DNA from 4 places in the Pseudoalteromonas sp. P1-26 genome. Region 3 is predicted to be linked to each of the others. Evidence: predicted binding sites of a transcription regulator. Region 3 holds the regulator's gene; each other region holds the start of a gene.
What was found. The regulator sigma-54, encoded in region 3, starts transcription at its own class of promoters, with help from an activator protein. The targets are predictions, from matches to a motif close to GTTGGCACGNNNNTNGNNT.
Positions count from the first base shown of each region.

Region 1 (4,826 bases), on a different contig from region 3:
ACGTACAGCTGTTGAAAATGCTTAATTAGCATTGTGAAACAAAAAAAGCAGCGATATCGCTGCTTTTTTTATGCCTGTTTGCAAGTGTGAAGTGTTCTACTTGCAAACAAGTTTGAAAATAGTTTTTAACGACGCTTAGTTTGTTTAGCGCGTTGATTGTGCTTTTTAACCGCCTTACGGATTTGGTTAATTTTAGCACGCTTGTCTTTACGCTTTTCAGGAATAACCGACAGCTTAGTTTGCGTTTCGCGGCCTAGTTGTACTGTTTTACGTAAATAGTTAACCGTGTCTAAATCAAGCTCAGCCCAACCACCTTGTGGCAAGCGCTTATCAAGCTCTAACTTACCGTAACGAATACGGATAAGACGCGATACTTCAACATCTTGTGATTGCCATAAACGACGTACTTCGCGGTTACGACCTTCTGTTAAAGTCACATTGAACCAACGGTTGATACCTTCACCACCCATAGGTTTGATGTTTAAGAATTTTGCAGGACCATCTTCAAGCTCAACTCCTTTTGTTAAATTGCGTAGCGTTTCGTTAGTCACTTCACCAAACACACGAGCTGAGTACTCACGCTCTACTTCGTAGCTTGGGTGCATTAAACGGTTAGCAAGTTCACCATCGTTAGTAAACAGCATTAAACCAGCGGTATTAATATCTAGTCGGCCAACTGCAATCCAACGTTCGCCATCAACACGTGGTAGACGATCAAATACCGTACGACGGCCTTCAGGGTCTTTACGTGTACATAACTCGCCTTCTGGCTTGTTATACATAAGTACACGACAAATACGGTCTGCTTTGTCTTCAATTTTTACTACGTGACCGTCAACTCGAATTACATCGGTTGCTTCAACACGGTCGCCTAAACGTGCCACTTTACCATTCACGCTCACACGATTGGCATCGATGTATTTTTCCATTTCACGACGTGAACCCACGCCAGCACGGGCTAATACTTTTTGTAACTTTTCAGTTTCTACATTACTCATTCAGATAGTTCTCTCACAGAAGGATCGCTCAATAACTGGTTGATTTTACTCTCCTGAAGTTCAGGCAACGGCGGTAATTCATCTAAACCAGCTAATGAAAAATAATCTAAGAAAGCGGATGTTGTGGCATATAACGCTGGGCGCCCGGGCACCTCTTTATGGCCAACAACTCTAACCCACTCTCTTTCTAATAAGGTTTTAATTATTCCTGAGCCAACAGCGACCCCCCGCACTTGTTCAATTTCACCACGGGTAATGGGTTGTCTATAGGCAATCAAGGATAAAGTTTCTAGTAGTGCTCGTGAGTATTTAGGTGCGCGCTCTTGCCATAAGTTTGCCAGCCAAGGCGCTAAACTAGCGCAGGCTTGAAACCTGTAACCGCTGCCTACTGCAACAAGCTTAATGCCTCGGGTTTGATAATGCGTTTGAATTTGTTCAATTGCATTATTAATGCGCGGCATAGAAACGCTTAAATCAGCTAATACTGTCTCTTTTAAATGACGTTTAGACACAGGTTTTCCAGCAACAAAAATCGCGGCTTCTATGATTTCGACTAACTGTTCATCACTGATACGTTTTGTGGCCATTGCTACTAAAGGTCATTTTAAATCACTAACGCTCTATTATGACAGAAGTCGGCCAAGGTTGGAAAAATTATTGTAAAAAAGCCAGTGTAAAACACTGGCTTTGGGGGATATTTATGAATGAATGTTGAAATTAGCTATTTTTAACCATTTCAAGGGCATCATCTTCGGCAACGTCGCTACCATATTTGCTAATGTAATTAACAAACTCAGTGCGGCTTACACGCTTATCTTTGTTACTATCCATATAGCCAAAGTGATTTGCGATATCGTCGTCATCGGCTTCTTCAATAGAAACATAACCATTTTTGTCGTTATCTAACGATTTAAAGTCATTTTCGATTGGGTCAAATTTAGCGATTTCAGCTTTAAATGCTGATTCAGATACCTCACTATCAGTTGCTACCTTGCCCGTATTTAATTGCATGTATGCATTAAATTCAGTACGGCTGATTTGCTCATCCATATTGGTATCGATATTTGAAAAATGATCCCAAATTGCATCATCGTCAGCTTCTACCTTAGAGATATAACCATCATTGTCATTATCTAGGCTGCCAAAATCGCTGTCGATTTTTGCTAACGAATTACTTGCAGAACATGCTGAAAGGCTTAAAGCTGCTAAAATTGTTGATGCTAAAGTTAACTTGTTCATAAGACATTTCCTTGTAGTCGATTAGATTCACTTCGACTGTTACAAATTGAATGCCAAAATGCCTTATTGGCTAAAATCAAGCACTTACAGCCTGGTTAAGTTGGGGTTAAGCCTATGATTTAGCAAGCTTTTCATAGAGTGCTGTAATTTTTTCATAAAAAAAGCGCTCCGAAGAGCGCTTTTTACAAATAACAAAAATGCCGCTATTAGATAGCTGCGTTTTGGTAACGCTTAACGAAGTCTGTTACTGCTTCGCCATTACATTTTAACGTATTTAAGTTACCAATTTTTTCACGCACAGGTGTTAAACCTTTTTTAAGTGCAGTGATGCAAAGTTGAGTTTCTTTTTGCTCATTTTTAGCAAACACTTCAACAGCTGCTTTTGCTGCTTCTTGTGATTGTGCTTTTTTAGCAATTTCACGGATGTCAGTGCCGTTACATAAAATGCTTTTTGAAAAACGTGACATTGAAATGCCATGCTTTGCTGCTTCTTTACGTGCAGCGGTAAACCCTTCGTTCGCACTTAAGCTACATAACTTTGATTCAATACGGTTATCAGCTGAAAAGTAGTGCGGGTTGCTTGCTAATGAGCCAAATGAGATACATGCAAGAGAAAGCATCACTAATTGTTTTTTCATGGTTTACCTTTAAATAGTACATAATATGAACGGATGGTTTGCGCGCATTATATAAACAAAAATCAGTAGATCAACTGAATTATTTATTTAATTTAATAATTAATAGTGAGTTAACAATGTTTTTAAATTAAGCAGCAATTGATCAACATTTACCCAATTTGATTTTCGTAATTAGCTCATGAATAAGCCCTAGTTTGATGATAGAATTGCGCTAAACACTGAAACAAAAATAATAGGTGCACCATGAAGGTAATCTCATTTAACATTAACGGCCTGCGCGCTCGTTTACACCAATTGCAAGCCGTAATTGATAAACATCAACCAGATATTATTGGCTTACAAGAAATCAAAGTACATGATGAGGCCTTCCCTCTCGAAGATGTGCAAAAAATGGGTTATCACGTTTATTTTCACGGTCAAAAAGCGCATTACGGCGTGGCTATGTTATGTAAACAAGAGCCGAAATCAGTAGTTAAAGGCTTTGCAACCGATACCGACGAATCACAGCGTCGTATGATCAGTGTTACCGTGACACAAGAAAATGGTCGTGACCTAACGGTGATGAATGGCTACTTCCCGCAAGGCGATAATATTGCCCACGAAACCAAATTCCCTTATAAGCGTCAATTCTATAAAGATTTAATGACTCACTTAGAAGATAACCACACGCCAGAGCAAGATGTTATTGTGATGGGCGACATTAATATTTCACCGACCGATCTCGACATTGGTATTGGTGAACCAAACCGTAAGCGCTGGTTAAAAACAGGTAAGTGTTCGTTCCAACCTGAAGAGCGTGAATGGTTAAGCACTTTATTAAACTGGGGCTTTAAAGATACCTTCCGTGAACTTTACCCAGAAAAAACCGAGCAATACTCGTGGTTTGATTACCGCTCAAAAGGTTTTGATGACAACCGCGGTCTGCGTATTGATGTGATCTTAGCAACTCCAGCACTTGCCGAGCGTTGTGTTGAGTCTGGTATCGATTACGAATTACGTGGTATCGAAAAACCATCTGATCATGCGCCAATTTGGTCAACATTTAACGCATGATAGACACACTGCAATGGCAGCTCCCTTTGTGGAGCTGTGTGGCTCTAATACTTTGGCTCAGCTTTGATAAGCAAAGTGCATCTCAATTATTGGCAACGCCAATAAGACAAGTTGGTGTGCTCGCATGTGCTTTAGTACTTGCTGTACTGTGGCGCATTAAAGCGGGGATATTGCCAGGCCTCGAATTGCATATTTTAGGGGTCACTGCAGTGACCCTAATTTTAGGTTGGCGACTGGCTATTTTTGCAAGCCTTCTTGCAAGTTTACTCTTGGTATTAGTCGCTCAGTTGCCAGTATCAATACTGCCAGTGCATTTATTGTTTACTGCTTTTTTACCAATTACATTGAGCTATTCGTGTTTTGTGCTTTGCTATAGCTACCTGCCGAGACACTTTTTTATTTATATCTTTTTATGCGCGTTTTTAACCGCTGCTGTTATCGCCTGTATTAAAATACTTACCAGCGGTGTGTTTTATTACTTGCTTGGTGATTACAGTTTTATTGAGATTTCAGAAAACTATCTGATCCTGTGTGCCATAATTTGGTTTCCTGAAGCAATGCTCAATGGCATGGCCATTACCTTGATGATCACATATCGCCCTCATTGGGTTAAAACCTTTTATGATAAGGACTATTTAGACTCATGAGTCTTCACTATCACTGCCCGCTTTGCAAACTTGAACTTACTCTAAACGACAAAACTTACCGTTGTGACAACAACCACAGTTTTGATATCGCCAAAGAGGGTTATGTCAATTTACTTCCCGTGCAAAATAAAAAATCTAAACAACCAGGCGATAATCTTGAAATGGTGCAAGCTCGCCGCGCTTTTTTAAGTGCCGGACACTATTTGTTTTTACAGCAAGCTTTAGCAGAGCTAGTGGCATCTCTCGAACCA
Region 1 is NZ_LKDX01000010.1:9,713-14,538, forward strand. Features, by position in the region: gene ald (alanine dehydrogenase) at 1-25, shown strand, start outside; gene rluB (23S rRNA pseudouridine(2605) synthase RluB) at 126-998, opposite strand; gene scpB (SMC-Scp complex subunit ScpB) at 995-1,585, opposite strand; gene AN394_RS07230 (EF-hand domain-containing protein) at 1,716-2,237, opposite strand; gene AN394_RS07235 (hypothetical protein) at 2,444-2,875, opposite strand; gene xthA (exodeoxyribonuclease III) at 3,119-3,928, shown strand; gene AN394_RS07245 (energy-coupling factor ABC transporter permease) at 3,925-4,575, shown strand; gene AN394_RS07250 (putative RNA methyltransferase) at 4,572-4,826, shown strand, end outside.
Region 1: the regulator sigma-54 is predicted to act here: its motif matches at 2,277-2,295, upstream of AN394_RS07230 (EF-hand domain-containing protein).

Region 2 (4,826 bases), on a different contig from region 3:
CAGATACTAATACCGTTGGCTGGCTAAACTTTAATGCATTAAGCACATCTTGTGCGTTCGCATAGCTTTCAGTTTCAAATCCTGCACGTGCCAACGCTTTCTCTAGTACAAAGCGAATTGAGGCATCATCATCAACTAACCAGACTGTTTTCATGACTACTCCAAAAAACCATTAATCCGTAAAAGGCAAATAGATATTAAATTCTGTATGGCCTGGCCAACTGTCACAATCAATGTGGCCGTCATGTTGGTCAACCAAGGTTTGCGCTATCGATAAACCAAGCCCTGATCCATTTTCTTTGTTGGTGATCATTGGGTAGAACAAGGTTTCACGTAAGCTCTTGTCTATACCTGGGCCGTTATCCGAAATTTGGATCAGCAAGGTTTTTTTCGGCGCCTTACCTGGGCGCCTGTGTTGATGATTGATGCGGGTTTTTATTCTTATCTCGCCACCATCAACCAGTGCCTGTTGTGCATTACGAATAATGTTCAGTACCACTTGTTGAATTTTACTTTGGTCAATGTATACACTCGGTATACTTGGATCATAGTCTTTCACTAAAGTGATATTGGCATTGTTATCTAACATGCTCAGTTTAATCACTGACTCTAACGCTTGGTGAATGTTGCCATAGGATTTATGTGGCAATTGATTCGGACCAAGTAAGCGGTCCACAAGCTCGCGTAAACGGTCTGCTTGTTCAATGATTAATTCGGCACATTGATCACGTTCTTGCTGATCAACCTCATATTGCAATAATTGCGCCGCTCCGCGAATTCCACCTAAAGGATTTTTAATTTCGTGTGCCAAACCGCGAATTAGATTTCGTGCTGCTTGATACTGATGCATTTGGTTCGAAGCTTGATCGTGGCGAATTTCATCATCCATTTGGCGGCATTCAAACAAAATATAATTTTCATCATTGCTGCTTATTCGTCGCGTGCTAATGGTCAGCTTGGCATGGCGAGAATCGACGAACACCACGTCAGCTCTATGCTGGTGGCAATCAACACCATCGAACAACGAATACTGAGCAATGCGTTTTAAGTCTATTGAGTGGTAATTGAATAGGTTATCGAACGGTTGGTTGATAATGCGCTTGGGTCCTAAACCTAAAAGCTCACTGGCGCTATCGTTTGCATAAACCAGTTTAAAATCTCGGTCGAGTAAAATGACAGCAGTACTTAAATTTTTCCAAATACTGTCGAGCAGTTCAGAGTTAAAATGTGTTTCACTGAGCATGGTTGCACCATTTTAGTGCGTTTCAATTTAGTGCAGCTTAGCATACTCTTTTTACTTTGCGAGAAGTCATGCCAAAAACCTTAGTTTCCGCCATAAATTGAGGTTCTGTGCATGAAAAAGGTGCTGACTGGGCTAACCGAAACGAGTTTATTATTAGCATCATAAAGTTTAGCTTGTAATGTGTGTTCTCCACGCTCGACCTCTCTTAGTGCAAAGGTCGTGCTATTACTTGGTGCACCATGAGGATTGCCATCAAATAAAAGTTGTACTTTAAATCCGTTTTCAAAGCGTGGGTTAATTCGGGCGGTGACATACACTGAACCGGTATTTTCTCGCACGGTCGCTTCATTAGCAGGAGAAGCAATACTGACTTTAAATTTGACTGGTGTCGCACTTGGTGCGCTATCAAGTATGCTGGTGTCGGTAGCTGGCATGGTCAGGTTTTGGGTATTCATCTTTACTTCGGTAGCGCCAGGGCGCGGTGTATCAGAAAATACTAAAACGCCGTTTTTATCTTTCCAAGAATACACTTTCTGCGCTGCGCTATAGCCAAAAAAGCTTATAAAAATCAGCGGTAGTACCAATAAAGTTGTGCTTTTCACCCTGCAACCCTGCATTTTTTAATCTAAATAAAACTGTAGAGTAGAACCCGCTCAATTACCATTAAAAAAGCCCGCAGAGCGGGCTTGAGAACACACATTTATTATCTTTTAGATAATTCTGCTACAGCGTGTGTTACACGCTGTAGTACATTTCGAACTCAACTGGGTGAGTTGTCATGTTAAGTTTTTCAACTTCTTGACCTTTAAGCGCGATATATGCATCGATTAGGTCATCAGTGAATACGCCACCTTGAGTTAAGAACTCACGGTCAGCGTCTAATGATGCTAGTGCTTCAGATAAAGAAGATGCAACTTGTGGGATCTCAGCTGCTTCTTCAGCAGGTAGATCGTATAAGTCTTTGTCCATTGCATCGCCAGGGTGGATCTTGTTTTTGATACCGTCTAGGCCAGCCATAAGCATTGCAGAGAATGCTAAGTATGGGTTAGCTGTTGGATCAGGGAAACGAATTTCGATACGACGTGCTTTTGCAGACGGTACCACTGGGATACGGATTGAAGCAGAACGGTTACGTGCAGAATATGCAAGCATTACTGGTGCTTCGAAGCCTGGTACTAGGCGCTTGTATGAGTTAGTTGATGCGTTAGCAAATGCGTTGATTGCTTTAGCGTGCTTGATGATACCACCGATGTAGTAAAGAGCTTCTTCAGATAGACCAGCGTATTTGTCACCAGCGAAGATGTTTACGCCATCTTTACCTAGAGATTGGTGGCAGTGCATACCAGAACCGTTATCACCTACGATTGGTTTAGGCATGAATGTCGCTGTTTTTCCGTAAAGGTGAGCCATGTTATGGATAACATATTTCATCTCTTGAATTTCGTCAGCTTTTAATACCATTGTATTGAAGCGCGTTGCGATCTCATTTTGACCTGCAGTTGCTACTTCGTGGTGGTGAGCTTCAACTACTTGACCTAGTTCTTCAAGAACTAAACAAGTTGCTGAACGCCAGTCTTGTGATGAATCAACAGGAGAACACGGGAAGTAACCGCCTTTAACACCTGGACGGTGACCCATGTTGCCACCTTCGTAATCTTTATCTGAGTTCCAAGCAGCTTCTACAGAATCGATTTTGTACATAGAACCAGACATGTCTGATTTGTATTTAACGTCATCAAAAAGGAAGAACTCTGGCTCTGGACCGAATAAAACAGTGTCAGCAATACCAGTAGAACGCATGTACTCTTCAGCGCGTTTTGCAACAGAACGTGGATCACGCTCATAACCTTGAAGTGTTGAAGGCTCAACTACGTCACAACGTACGATTAGTGTAGCTTCTTCAGAAAACGGGTCCATTTTCGCAGACTCAGGAACAGGCATAAGTACCATGTCTGATTCGTTGATACCTTTCCAGCCAGCAATTGAAGAACCGTCAAACATTTTGCCGTCTTCGAAGAAATCTTCATCAATTTGATGATGAGGAATAGAAACATGCTGTTCTTTACCTTTGGTATCAGTAAAGCGTAAATCAATGAACTTAACGTCATTTTCTTTGATAAAATCTAAAACCGATTGTGACATGTGTCCTCCAATTGTTGGGTTTTATTTTTTGCTGCATTATTGCTTTTCGCTTATATAAGCTGGTTTCGTGCCATGTTTTTAACACCTTGTTTAGACTTACAAAAAACAAACAAGGCTTTGTTTTGTTAACTTTTGTTGCACTAAATTGGTGCGTAAAAAGATCATTCTGGTGCGTAAAAAGTGCGACCTTGTTTTGCACAATTATTGAGCGTGCCAATTTTTCTGTTATGAACACGATTTAGTGCCAAAATATGGTTCAAAAACGAAAATTTCGCCAGTTTTGAGCTCAGATTCACTTTAATTTTCATAAATTTGTCATTTATAAAACAGATACTTATAAAAAGCTTGAAGAAAGTTTATAAATTTATATTGGATAAACTTTCATCCATGCCATTATTAAGGGATAATATGCGCCCTTTTAAATCCTATGCTGGGACATCTGGTGAAAACGCAGGTGAGTGCGTAGATCTTGCAGGATCAATGAGATTCAATTTCTCTGAGAAAAAATATGAGCATCGAAAAGTTAAGAAATATAGCGATTATCGCCCACGTTGACCACGGTAAAACAACTTTGGTTGATAAACTGCTTGAGCAATCAGGCACATTAGAAACGCGCGGCGGTAACGAAGAGCGCGTAATGGACTCAAACGACATTGAGAAAGAGCGTGGTATTACCATTTTAGCTAAAAACACAGCTATCTCTTGGAACGACTACCATATCAATATCGTAGACACCCCAGGACACGCCGACTTCGGTGGTGAAGTAGAACGCGTACTTTCGATGGCTGACTCAGTATTACTACTTGTTGATGCTCAAGAAGGTCCAATGCCGCAAACGCGTTTCGTAACGCAAAAAGCATTCGCACAAGGTTTAACACCGATTGTTGTTATCAACAAAATCGACAAACCAGGCGCACGTCCTGACTGGGTTATGGACCAAGTTTTCGACTTATTCGATAACTTAGGTGCAACTGATGAACAGTTAGACTTTAAAGTAATCTATGCATCAGCTATCAACGGCTGGGCAACAATGGATTTAGACGAGCCATCAGAAAACATGGAACCAATGTTCCAGATGATCGTTGACGAAGTATCTCCACCGGATGCAGATCCTGAAGGTGCTTTCCAAATGCAAATTTCTCAGCTTGACTACAACTCGTACATCGGTGTTATCGGTGTAGGTCGTATCAAGCGTGGTACTGTTCGCCCTAACCAACAAGTAACAATTGTTAGTGCAGATGGTACTAAGCGTAATGGTAAAGTTGGCCAAGTAATGAGCTACTTAGGTCTTGAGCGTCATGAAGCAGAGTCTGCAGGCGCGGGTGACATCATTGCTATCACAGGTCTTGGTGAGCTGAAAATCTCAGACACTATCTGTGATGTAAATACCGTTGAAGCATTACCACCGCTAAGTGTTGATGAGCCTACAGTAACAATGACG
Region 2 is NZ_LKDX01000005.1:17,507-22,332, forward strand. Features, by position in the region: gene ntrC (nitrogen regulation protein NR(I)) at 1-154, opposite strand, end outside; gene glnL (nitrogen regulation protein NR(II)) at 173-1,243, opposite strand; gene AN394_RS04290 (DUF4124 domain-containing protein) at 1,324-1,845, opposite strand; gene glnA (glutamate--ammonia ligase) at 1,979-3,385, opposite strand; gene typA (translational GTPase TypA) at 3,894-4,826, shown strand, end outside.
Region 2: the regulator sigma-54 is predicted to act here: its motif matches at 3,442-3,460, upstream of glnA (glutamate--ammonia ligase).

Region 3 (4,826 bases):
AAGCAGAAAACATTAATGTCGATATTGATAAAATGACCATGTTTTCTAAGCAACCTGTGACACTAACAGGACCGAATTTAAAGATTACCGGTAAAGGCTTAAAAGCCGATTTAAAAACCGAAATTGTTGAGTTAACTAACCATACACGAACCATATACTATGACCAATAAACTGAAGAAATTACTCCTGATCCCAAGCTTATTGATTGCCTTTTCGGGCGCAGCTGCCGAGCAAACAGGCGCTCAAATTAGCATTAGCTCAGATCGCCAAGTAGGTAAACTAAAAGATGGCGTTGGCATATTTGAAGGTAACGTAGAGATCGTGCATGGTAATCGTCGTATTACCGCTGAACGCCTTGAAGCACACGGCGGTGACACCGAGGGTACAGTAGAGTTAATTATTGCCACAGGTAAGCCTGCTTACTTCGAAGAAAAGCAAACTGATGGCACCGTGATGAGCGCCAGCGCCGAAGAAGTTCGTTATGATGTTGCAAAACGCTTCTTAACCTTAAATGGTGAAGCTGAAGTTACTCAAGCTGGTCAAAAAGTGACAGCAAAAAGCATTACCTATGATATGGCACAGCAGCTGATCAGTGCTGAAAAAGACGAAAACTCAACAGATCGTGTACACACTATTTTAGTGCCTGTTGAAAATAAAAAAGACAATAAAGGCCAACCATGAGTACATTAAAAGCAGAGCTTTTAGCTAAGAGCTATAAAGGCCGCCAAGTGGTTAAAAATGTCGGTCTTGAAGTTGAAGCGGGCAGCATTGTTGGCTTGCTTGGCCCAAATGGTGCGGGTAAAACCACCACCTTCTATATGATTGTAGGCCTAGTTCCAAGCGACAAAGGTAAAATCAGCATTGATGATAACGATATTACCCTTTTGCCAATGCACAATCGTGCCCGCTTAGGTATCGGCTATCTGCCACAAGAATCGTCAATTTTTCGAAAGTTAACGGTTTACCAAAACTTGATGGCTATTTTAGAAACCCGCAAAGATCTAAACAAAGCAGGTCGCGAAGAAACACTAAATAGCTTACTCGATGAATTCAGCATCCAACACATTCGCGATAGCCAAGGTATGGCGCTGTCAGGTGGTGAACGCCGCCGCGTTGAAATTGCCCGTGCATTAGCCGCTAATCCTAAATTTATTCTTTTAGATGAGCCTTTTGCTGGTGTTGATCCGATTTCAGTGTTAGATATAAAGAAAATTATTGAGCACCTAAAAAATCGTGGTATCGGTGTACTAATTACTGACCATAATGTTCGAGAAACCCTTGATGTTTGTGAAAAAGCCTACATTGTTTCTCATGGGGAGCTAATTGCATCAGGCACACCTGAGCACGTATTAGCAGACCAAACTGTACGCGATGTATATCTAGGCGAGCAATTCAGGCTGTAACCATTACGCCAGCGACTAGAGCATCTGCTAGACTAATAACAATGACAATAAATCGATAATGACTTAACTGTGTTTGCACAGTTATCGATAACTTTAAAAGGATTGTTAGGGATACATGAGGCAATCATTACAGCTGCGCATGGGCCAGCAACTTACAATGACTCCACAACTGCAACAAGCTATTCGTTTGTTGCAGCTCAGTACATTGGATCTCCAGCAAGAAATTCAAGAAGCGCTTGATAGTAATCCCCTACTTGAAGTGGAAGAAGCGGATTACAATGAAGAAAGCACCGGCAAGAATGAGCAAAAAGCGGAGTCTGACGATGTGCAAGTCAGCGCGTCTGCCGAAGAAGCACCTAGCGAGTACGAGCAAGAAAGTAGTGATGCTCTCAATAAAGACACCGTAAGCGATGACTTAGCCATGGATGTTACTTGGGATGAGTACATGAGTGCCGCCCCTTCAACATCATCAGGGCCAATGCCTGAAGATGAGTCTATCTATCAAGGTGCATCAACCGAAACTCTTCACGAATACCTAATGTGGCAATTACAGCTCACGCCATTTAGCCCTACTGATGAAGCGATTGCTGTCGCAATTGTAGAAGCTATCGATGATTCAGGTATTTTAACGGTAAGCTGTGAAGATATCGTCGAAAGCTTTAATCAAAATAACGATGAAGAAGAAATCGAACTTGATGAAGTCGAAGCGGTCTTAAAAAGAATTCAGTTATTTGATCCTGTGGGTATTGGCGCGCGCAGTTTACAAGAATGTCTGTGCATTCAGCTACGCCAATTCGATGCCGATACGCCATATTTAGCTGAAACTAAAATGGTTTTATCTGAGCATATCGAATTATTAGCGAGTCGCGACTATCGAACTTTGATGAAAAAGACTAAGCTTAAAGAAAACGAGCTTAAAGAAGTGATGACGCTCATCCACAGCTTAAATCCTAAGCCTGCGGATAGCATAGTACGCGAAGAATCTGAGTACGTTATACCTGATGTATCAGTGAAAAAAGTGAAAGGCCGCTGGGTAGTCGAGTTAAACCCAGATTGTATGCCAAAGATTAGAGTGAACAGCCAATATGCAGCTATGTCTCGCTCTGTTAAATCAAGTAGCGACAGCCAATTTATTCGCTCTCACTTACAAGAAGCAAAGTGGTTTATTAAGAGCTTAGAAAGCCGTAACGATACGCTATTAAAGGTGACCAACTGTATCGTTCAACAACAACAAGCTTTCTTTGAGCATGGCCCTGAGGCAATGAAGCCGATGGTGCTAAATGATGTTGCTGAAATGGTCGAAATGCATGAATCGACGATTTCACGGGTAACAACGCAAAAATATATGCATACCCCACGGGGTATTTTTGAGTTGAAATATTTCTTCTCAAGCCATGTCAGCACCGAAAATGGTGGTGAGTGTTCTTCTACAGCAATACGCGCTTTAATCAAGAAGTTAGTCGCTGCAGAAAACTCAGCTAAACCATTGAGTGATAGCAAAATTGCAGATATATTGGCTGAGCAAGGAATTAAAGTAGCTAGACGTACAATTGCAAAATATCGTGAGTCTCTAGCAATACCTCCGTCTAATCAGCGTAAGAGTCTGATTTAGACGTTTTACATAGAAGGAAAAATGCTTATGCAACTAAATTTAACTGGTCGTCATGTAGAAATCACAGATTCATTAAGAGACTATGTAAACACCAAGTTTGCAAAACTAGAAAGGCATTTTGACCATATTAATAATGTTCATGTCATTCTAGATGTAGAAAAATTAAGCCAAAAAGCAGAAGCAACTTTACATGTAAACGGAGGCGAATTATTCGCTTCTACAGAACATCAAGATATGTACGCAGCCATTGACTCACTGATCGATAAACTTGATCGCCAAGTCATTAAACACAAAGAGAAATTAGCTCGACATTAAATTATGAAACTAAGTTCACTTACTAACCAGGACTGCAGCAAAGCTGCGGTCCTTTTTAATAGCAAAAAAAGAATTCTTGAATATATCAGCGAACTGGCCCACCAGCAGCTTCCTCATTTATCGCAACAAGATATCCTAGATGCTTTACTCAACCGAGAAAAACTAGGTAGCACCGGCATTGGCCGAGGTATTGCTATTCCACATGGCCGAATGAGCGGCGCAGATGAGCCTCATGCATTTGTGATAGTGAGTGAATCCCCTATTAATTTTGATGCAATTGATAATCGTCCAGTTGATATTTTTGTGGCACTCATCGTACCAGATGGTGACTGTCAGCTTCACCTAAAGACCTTATCAACAATTGCTGATAGACTTAAAGATAAAGAATTTTGTAAACAGCTGCGTAGTGCTACTACCGATCAGCAACTGTTTCAGGTCATATCAGCAGAGGCATAAATGGAATTAATAATTATCAGCGGTCGCTCAGGCTCAGGTAAATCGGTCGCTTTACGAGTACTTGAAGACTTAGGCTATTATTGCGTTGATAATATTCCGGTTAATTTACTGCCTTCGCTCGTACGTAGTGTGTCTGATAACTACGATAAAATAGCGGTCAGTATCGACGTACGTAACTTACCGAAAGAGCAGCAAGAATTTAATGATATTCTTGAGTACCTGCCAGGTTTCGCAAACCCAACACTATTCTATTTAGACAGTGATGACCAAACTCTGATCAAACGCTTTTCAGAAACACGCCGCTTGCATCCACTATCTATTGATTCTTTGCCGCTTGATCTGGCCATTAAACAAGAAAAAATCCTGCTTGATGTGTTGATCACTCGCGCTGACTTTATGATTGATACCACTGATCTGAGTGTTCATCAGTTAGCAGAATCAATTCGCGAAAAGATTTTAGGTAAAAAAGATAAAAAGCTAATTATTACTTTTATGTCGTTTGGCTTTAAGCATGGTATTCCAAAAGAAGCTGACTACGTTTTTGATGCACGCTTTTTACCTAACCCACACTGGGAACCTGATTTAAAGCCACTAACTGGCCTTGATCAACCAGTAAAAGATTACCTAGCTAGCCACAGCATAGTGCAAAAGTTCACTTGGCAAATACAAACCTTTGTGCAAACTTGGTTGCCACATTTAGAGCGTAATAACCGCAGTTACCTGACCATTGCTATTGGTTGCACCGGCGGCCAGCATCGCTCTGTTTACTTAGCGCAAACAATTGGTGAGAGCTTTGCCAAAAGCCATGCTAATGTAAAAATTCGCCACCGCGAACAAGACATTTAATTAGGCACCAACAATGCACGCTGAAGATACCTTTTTAATTCAAAACAAACTTGGCTTACATGCTCGTGCTGCTACTGTTTTAGCGCAATTAGCACTGCAATTTGATGCCAAAATTACGCTTTATCAAGATGATAAAGAAGCTGAAGGCGACAGCGTGTTAGCATTAATGCTACTTGAAAGTAGTCAGGGTAAAG
Region 3 is NZ_LKDX01000003.1:161,019-165,844, forward strand. Features, by position in the region: gene lptC (LPS export ABC transporter periplasmic protein LptC) at 1-170, shown strand, start outside; gene lptA (lipopolysaccharide transport periplasmic protein LptA) at 160-681, shown strand; gene lptB (LPS export ABC transporter ATP-binding protein) at 678-1,403, shown strand; gene AN394_RS03450 (RNA polymerase factor sigma-54) at 1,519-3,015, shown strand; gene hpf (ribosome hibernation promoting factor) at 3,043-3,330, shown strand; gene ptsN (PTS IIA-like nitrogen regulatory protein PtsN) at 3,334-3,786, shown strand; gene rapZ (RNase adapter RapZ) at 3,787-4,632, shown strand; gene AN394_RS03470 (HPr family phosphocarrier protein) at 4,646-4,826, shown strand, end outside.

Region 4 (4,826 bases), on a different contig from region 3:
TGGTTAGGTCATTTGGTTGATACCATGCCTGCGGGTGTGGTGGTTTTAGATGGCCGAGGCATGATCGCAAAAGCTAATCAAATTGCCATTGATATGCTAGGTGAACCCCTCGAAGGTGAAAAGTGGTTTAGCGTAATTCAACGCTCATTTCGACCACAGCAAGACGATGGACATGAAGTATCACTTAAGGATGGCCGTTTAATAAAGCTTGATATTACTGCGCTTGCTCCAGAGCCAGGGCAGTTAATTTTAATGACAGATTTAACTGAAACCAGGCGATTACAAAAGCGAGTAGCACATATGCAGCGCTTAAGTGCGCTTGGCAAAATGGTCGCTTCGCTTGCTCATCAAGTCAGAACACCGTTATCTGCGGCCATGCTTTATGCTGCCAATTTAGGCTCAAAGCGATTGCCAGAAAGCTCGCGTGGCAACTTTCATACGAAGCTAATGTCGCGTTTAAAAGATTTAGAAACCCAAGTGAACGATATGCTGTTATTTGCCAAAAGTGGTGAGCAACAAGTGGTCGAAAGCGTTTCAATGCAACAGTTACTTAATGAAGTAAAAGCCGGTGCTGATGCTATGGTTGCACAAAATAACAGTGAACTTAGCGTGAACTTGCCTGAGCCAGATATTGAAATTATGGGTAATAAAACTGCTCTGGCGAGTGCTATTCAAAACCTGATCCACAACAGTATTCAAATTATTGGCTCTGAGGCTGTGGTAACCCTGAGTGCCGAACGTGACGAAACTAGCGAAAACTGCGTTCGCATCAGTGTCAGTGATAATGGCCCAGGTGTTGATTTACGTCATGCGAACAAATTATTCGAACCTTTTTACACTACCAAAAGCCAAGGCACGGGGCTTGGACTTGCAGTTGTAAGTTCAGTCGCCAATGCGCACCAAGGACGGGTTGAAGTGACTAATAATGCTCATGGGGGAGCATGTTTTAGTTTGATCTTGCCAATTAGTGCAGAACCAATGTCAGCGGAGGCAAAATGAATACTAACTCTATTTTAGTCGTTGAAGACGACGCAGGCTTACGAGAAGCACTGATTGATACCCTTGAAATGTCGGGTATTGATTGCGTTGCTGCAGATAGCGCTGAACAAGCGATGATCTTGCTTAAGCAAAATAGCTATTCATTGGTTGTTAGTGATGTGCAAATGGGCGCTATGAGCGGCCTTGACCTATTACGTAGCATTAAACTTAATTATCCTGAGTTGCCGGTATTAATGATGACGGCCTATGCCACTATCGATGATGCTGTAGAAGCAATGCGTTTAGGCGCGATTGATTATATGGCAAAACCGTTTGCACCAGAAGTGCTTCTTAATATGGTGAGTCGTTATTTGCCTGAAAAGGAAAAAGAAACCGATGGCCCAATCGTTGCCGATCCATCAAGTATTAAGCTATTAGAGCTCGCGAGCAAAGTTGCCCGCTCAGATGCCAGTGTCATGGTACTCGGCCCAAGTGGCTCGGGTAAAGAAGTCTTGGCTCGTTTTATCCACGATAAATCAAATCGTAGCGATGCTCCCTTTGTGGCTATTAACTGTGCTGCTATTCCTGAAAACATGCTTGAAGCAACCTTATTCGGTTACGAAAAAGGGGCGTTTACCGGCGCGATTCAAGCTTGCCCGGGTAAATTTGAGCAAGCTCAAGGTGGTACCATCTTACTAGATGAAATCACTGAGATGGATTTAGGCTTACAAGCTAAATTACTGCGTGTACTTCAAGAGCGCGAAGTAGAGCGCTTAGGCGGTCGTAAAACGATAGAGCTTGATGTTCGCGTTCTAGCTACAAGTAACCGAGATTTAAAAGAAGCAGTGAGCGAAAATCTATTTAGAGAAGATTTATATTATCGCTTAAATGTATTCCCGCTAATGTGGAAACCATTAGCCGAGCGTCCTGGCGACATTATTGTATTGGCTGAGCATTTAATAGAGCGTCATTGCCTGAAAAGTAAAGAGCCTATCGCTCAACTAAGTGAGGGTGCGAAACAAAAGCTACTATCTCATGCTTGGCCTGGTAACGTACGAGAGCTTGATAACGTTATTCAACGGGCGTTGATATTATGTGATGGGAATAGTATTCATCAAGATGATGTCTTTATTGAAGAGTTGCTTACGGTTGATATAAAGCCAGTCGCTACGCCGCCACACAACGCACCGGTATATCAAGAACAGCCTGTTGAAGTTAATTTAGATACCGTGCCACAAGTGAGTGAGCAAGGTAATTACAAAGACGAGCTGAAAGACAAAGAGCATCGTATTATTTTAGAAACCTTAGCGCGTTGTAACGGTAAGCGTAAAGAGGTTGCAGAAACCTTAGGTATTAGTCCGCGCACGTTACGTTATAAACTGGCGCAAATGCGAGACTTGGGTATAGCCTTACCAGCATAAACTCCTTCCAAAAAGTTACTCAAACAAGCTCACATTTTTGTGAGCTTGTTTGCTGTCAAAACTCTGACATGTGAAATTAATAATTCAAGTTATTGAATTTACTTGTTTTATTTTGTGGCACGGTTTGTGCTTTATCAGTGCATAAGTAAACTGCATTGTCAGAGAGTATTATGAAAGTTCAAAACAGCGCATTATTTCAAGAAATGCAAGCTATGGCTTCAGAAGTAGGCCGTAGTAACTCAATTAATAATTTACCAACACAAACTCAGCCAACATCGTCGGCACAGTTTGGTGATTTACTTACCAATGCACTTGATACAGTGAATGGCTTACAACAAGACGCTAAGCAAAAAGTAACAGCAATGGAAATGGGTGATCGCAGTGTTTCTTTAGCTGACGTAATGATTGCTTCGCAAAAATCATCAGTCGCTTTTGAAGCTACGGTGCAAGTTCGAAATAAACTTGTTGAAGCTTATAAAGAAATCATGAACATGCCTGTGTAACTAGGTAGTGGAGAATTATTGTGGCGCAATCTAATCAATCAACTGATCTAGCCTTAGCAGGCGGCGGTATCGACTCAAACGATACTGATGATCAACAAGAGCAAAAGTCAGGCTACCTAAGTGCCTTAAACGGTGTAGATGTTTTACGTCAGGTTACTTTAGTGATCGCTTTGGCAATCTGTTTGGCTATCGCAATTTTTATTATTATTTGGGCTCGTCAACCAGATATGCGTCCGCTTGGCAAAATGCCAACGGAAGAGCTTATTCAAACGCTGGACTTTTTAGACGCTCAAAAGATTGATTACGAACTTGATGGTAACGTCATCTCTGTTGAAGAAGGTGAATACCAAAACATCAAATTATTGATGGCTCGTGAAGGCCTAGAGCAAGCGCCAAGCTCAGGGACTGACATCATCATGCAAGACATGGGGTTTGGTGTTAGCCAACGCCTTGAACGTGAACGTTTAAAACATGGTCGTGAGCAACAGCTTGCACGTACCATCGAAGAGCTAAAAAATGTTACTCGCGCCAAAGTACTTTTAGCTATTCCAAAAGAAAACGTATTTGCTCGTCGCGAAAAACAACCTTCAGCGACGGTAGTGCTTACCTTAAAACGCGGTCGTACACTTGACGGTGAAGAAGTTGACTCAGTAGTTGATATTGTTGCCTCAGCAGTCCAAGGTTTATCGCCAGAGCGTGTTACTGTTACCGATCAAAATGGTCGCTTACTTAATTCAGGCTCACAAAACTCACTTGCTGCTCGCTCTCGTAAAGAGTATGAAATTGAACGTAAGCGTGAAGAAGAGTACTTAAATAAAATCGATAGCATCCTTATTCCAGTTGTAGGCTTAGGTAACTATACCGCGCAAGTCGATTTAAACATGGACTTTAGTGCAGTCGAAGAAACACAAAAACGTTATAACCCAGACTTACCCGCTGTGCGCAGTGAAACCACGTTCGAAGAAAACAACATCGGTGGTCTTGCAGTGGGCATTCCTGGTGCGCTAACGAATCAGCCGCCAGTTAACTCTAATATTCCAGAAATTGCAGGCCAAGGTGGAGCAGGCTCAGCAACGAACCCAAGTCGTTCGCATAAAGAAGCAACACGTAACTACGAGCTTGATACAACAATTTCGCATAAGCGTCAGCAAACCGGTGTTATTCGTCGTATCAGTGTTTCAGTTGCCGTTGATTATGTACCGCAGGTGGGTGAAAATGGTGAAACAACCATGGTTCCTCGCTCTGTAGAAGCATTGTCAAATATTCGTCGTTTATTACAAGGCGGTGTTGGTTTTGATATGCAGCGTGGTGATGCACTTGAGGTTGTCACAGTGCCATTTGTTCGTGAAGATGCTGGTGAAGCGATTGAAGTTCCACTTTGGGAGCAAGATTGGTTCATGAAGATGCTACGCTTAGCATTAGGTGCACTGGTTATCATCGTACTGATTGTCTTTGTAGTAAGACCTATGCTGAAACGTCTAATTTACCCAGACGATACACTAGAAGAATATGATGAAGATGCATTAAGTGCAGGTGTAGATATTGGTGATAGCACGCTAGATATGCTAAATAAAGACTTTGACTCTGCTGCTGTAGGATTCTCAAGTGATGGTACACTACAGCTGCCAGACTTACATGGCGATGAAGATTTACTCAAAGCAGTTCGTGCATTGGTTGCAAATGAACCAGAACTGTCTTCTCAAGTAGTGAAAGCGTGGTTAACAGAAGATGACTGATCAAGAACAAAAACAACTACCACCGGCGTTTGATGTTGATAAATTAGACGGTGTTGATAAGGCGGCAATCTTATTGCTGAGCTTATCAGAAGAAGATGCTGCGCAAATCCTTAAGCACTTAGAGCCAAAGCAAGTGCAAAAAGTGGGTATGGCAATGGCTGCGCTAGATGATTTATCGCAAGCGAAAA
Region 4 is NZ_LKDX01000002.1:193,456-198,281, forward strand. Features, by position in the region: gene AN394_RS02255 (PAS domain-containing sensor histidine kinase) at 1-999, shown strand, start outside; gene AN394_RS02260 (sigma-54 dependent transcriptional regulator) at 996-2,399, shown strand; gene fliE (flagellar hook-basal body complex protein FliE) at 2,570-2,902, shown strand; gene fliF (flagellar basal-body MS-ring/collar protein FliF) at 2,923-4,638, shown strand; gene fliG (flagellar motor switch protein FliG) at 4,631-4,826, shown strand, end outside.
Region 4: the regulator sigma-54 is predicted to act here: its motif matches at 2,513-2,531, upstream of fliE (flagellar hook-basal body complex protein FliE).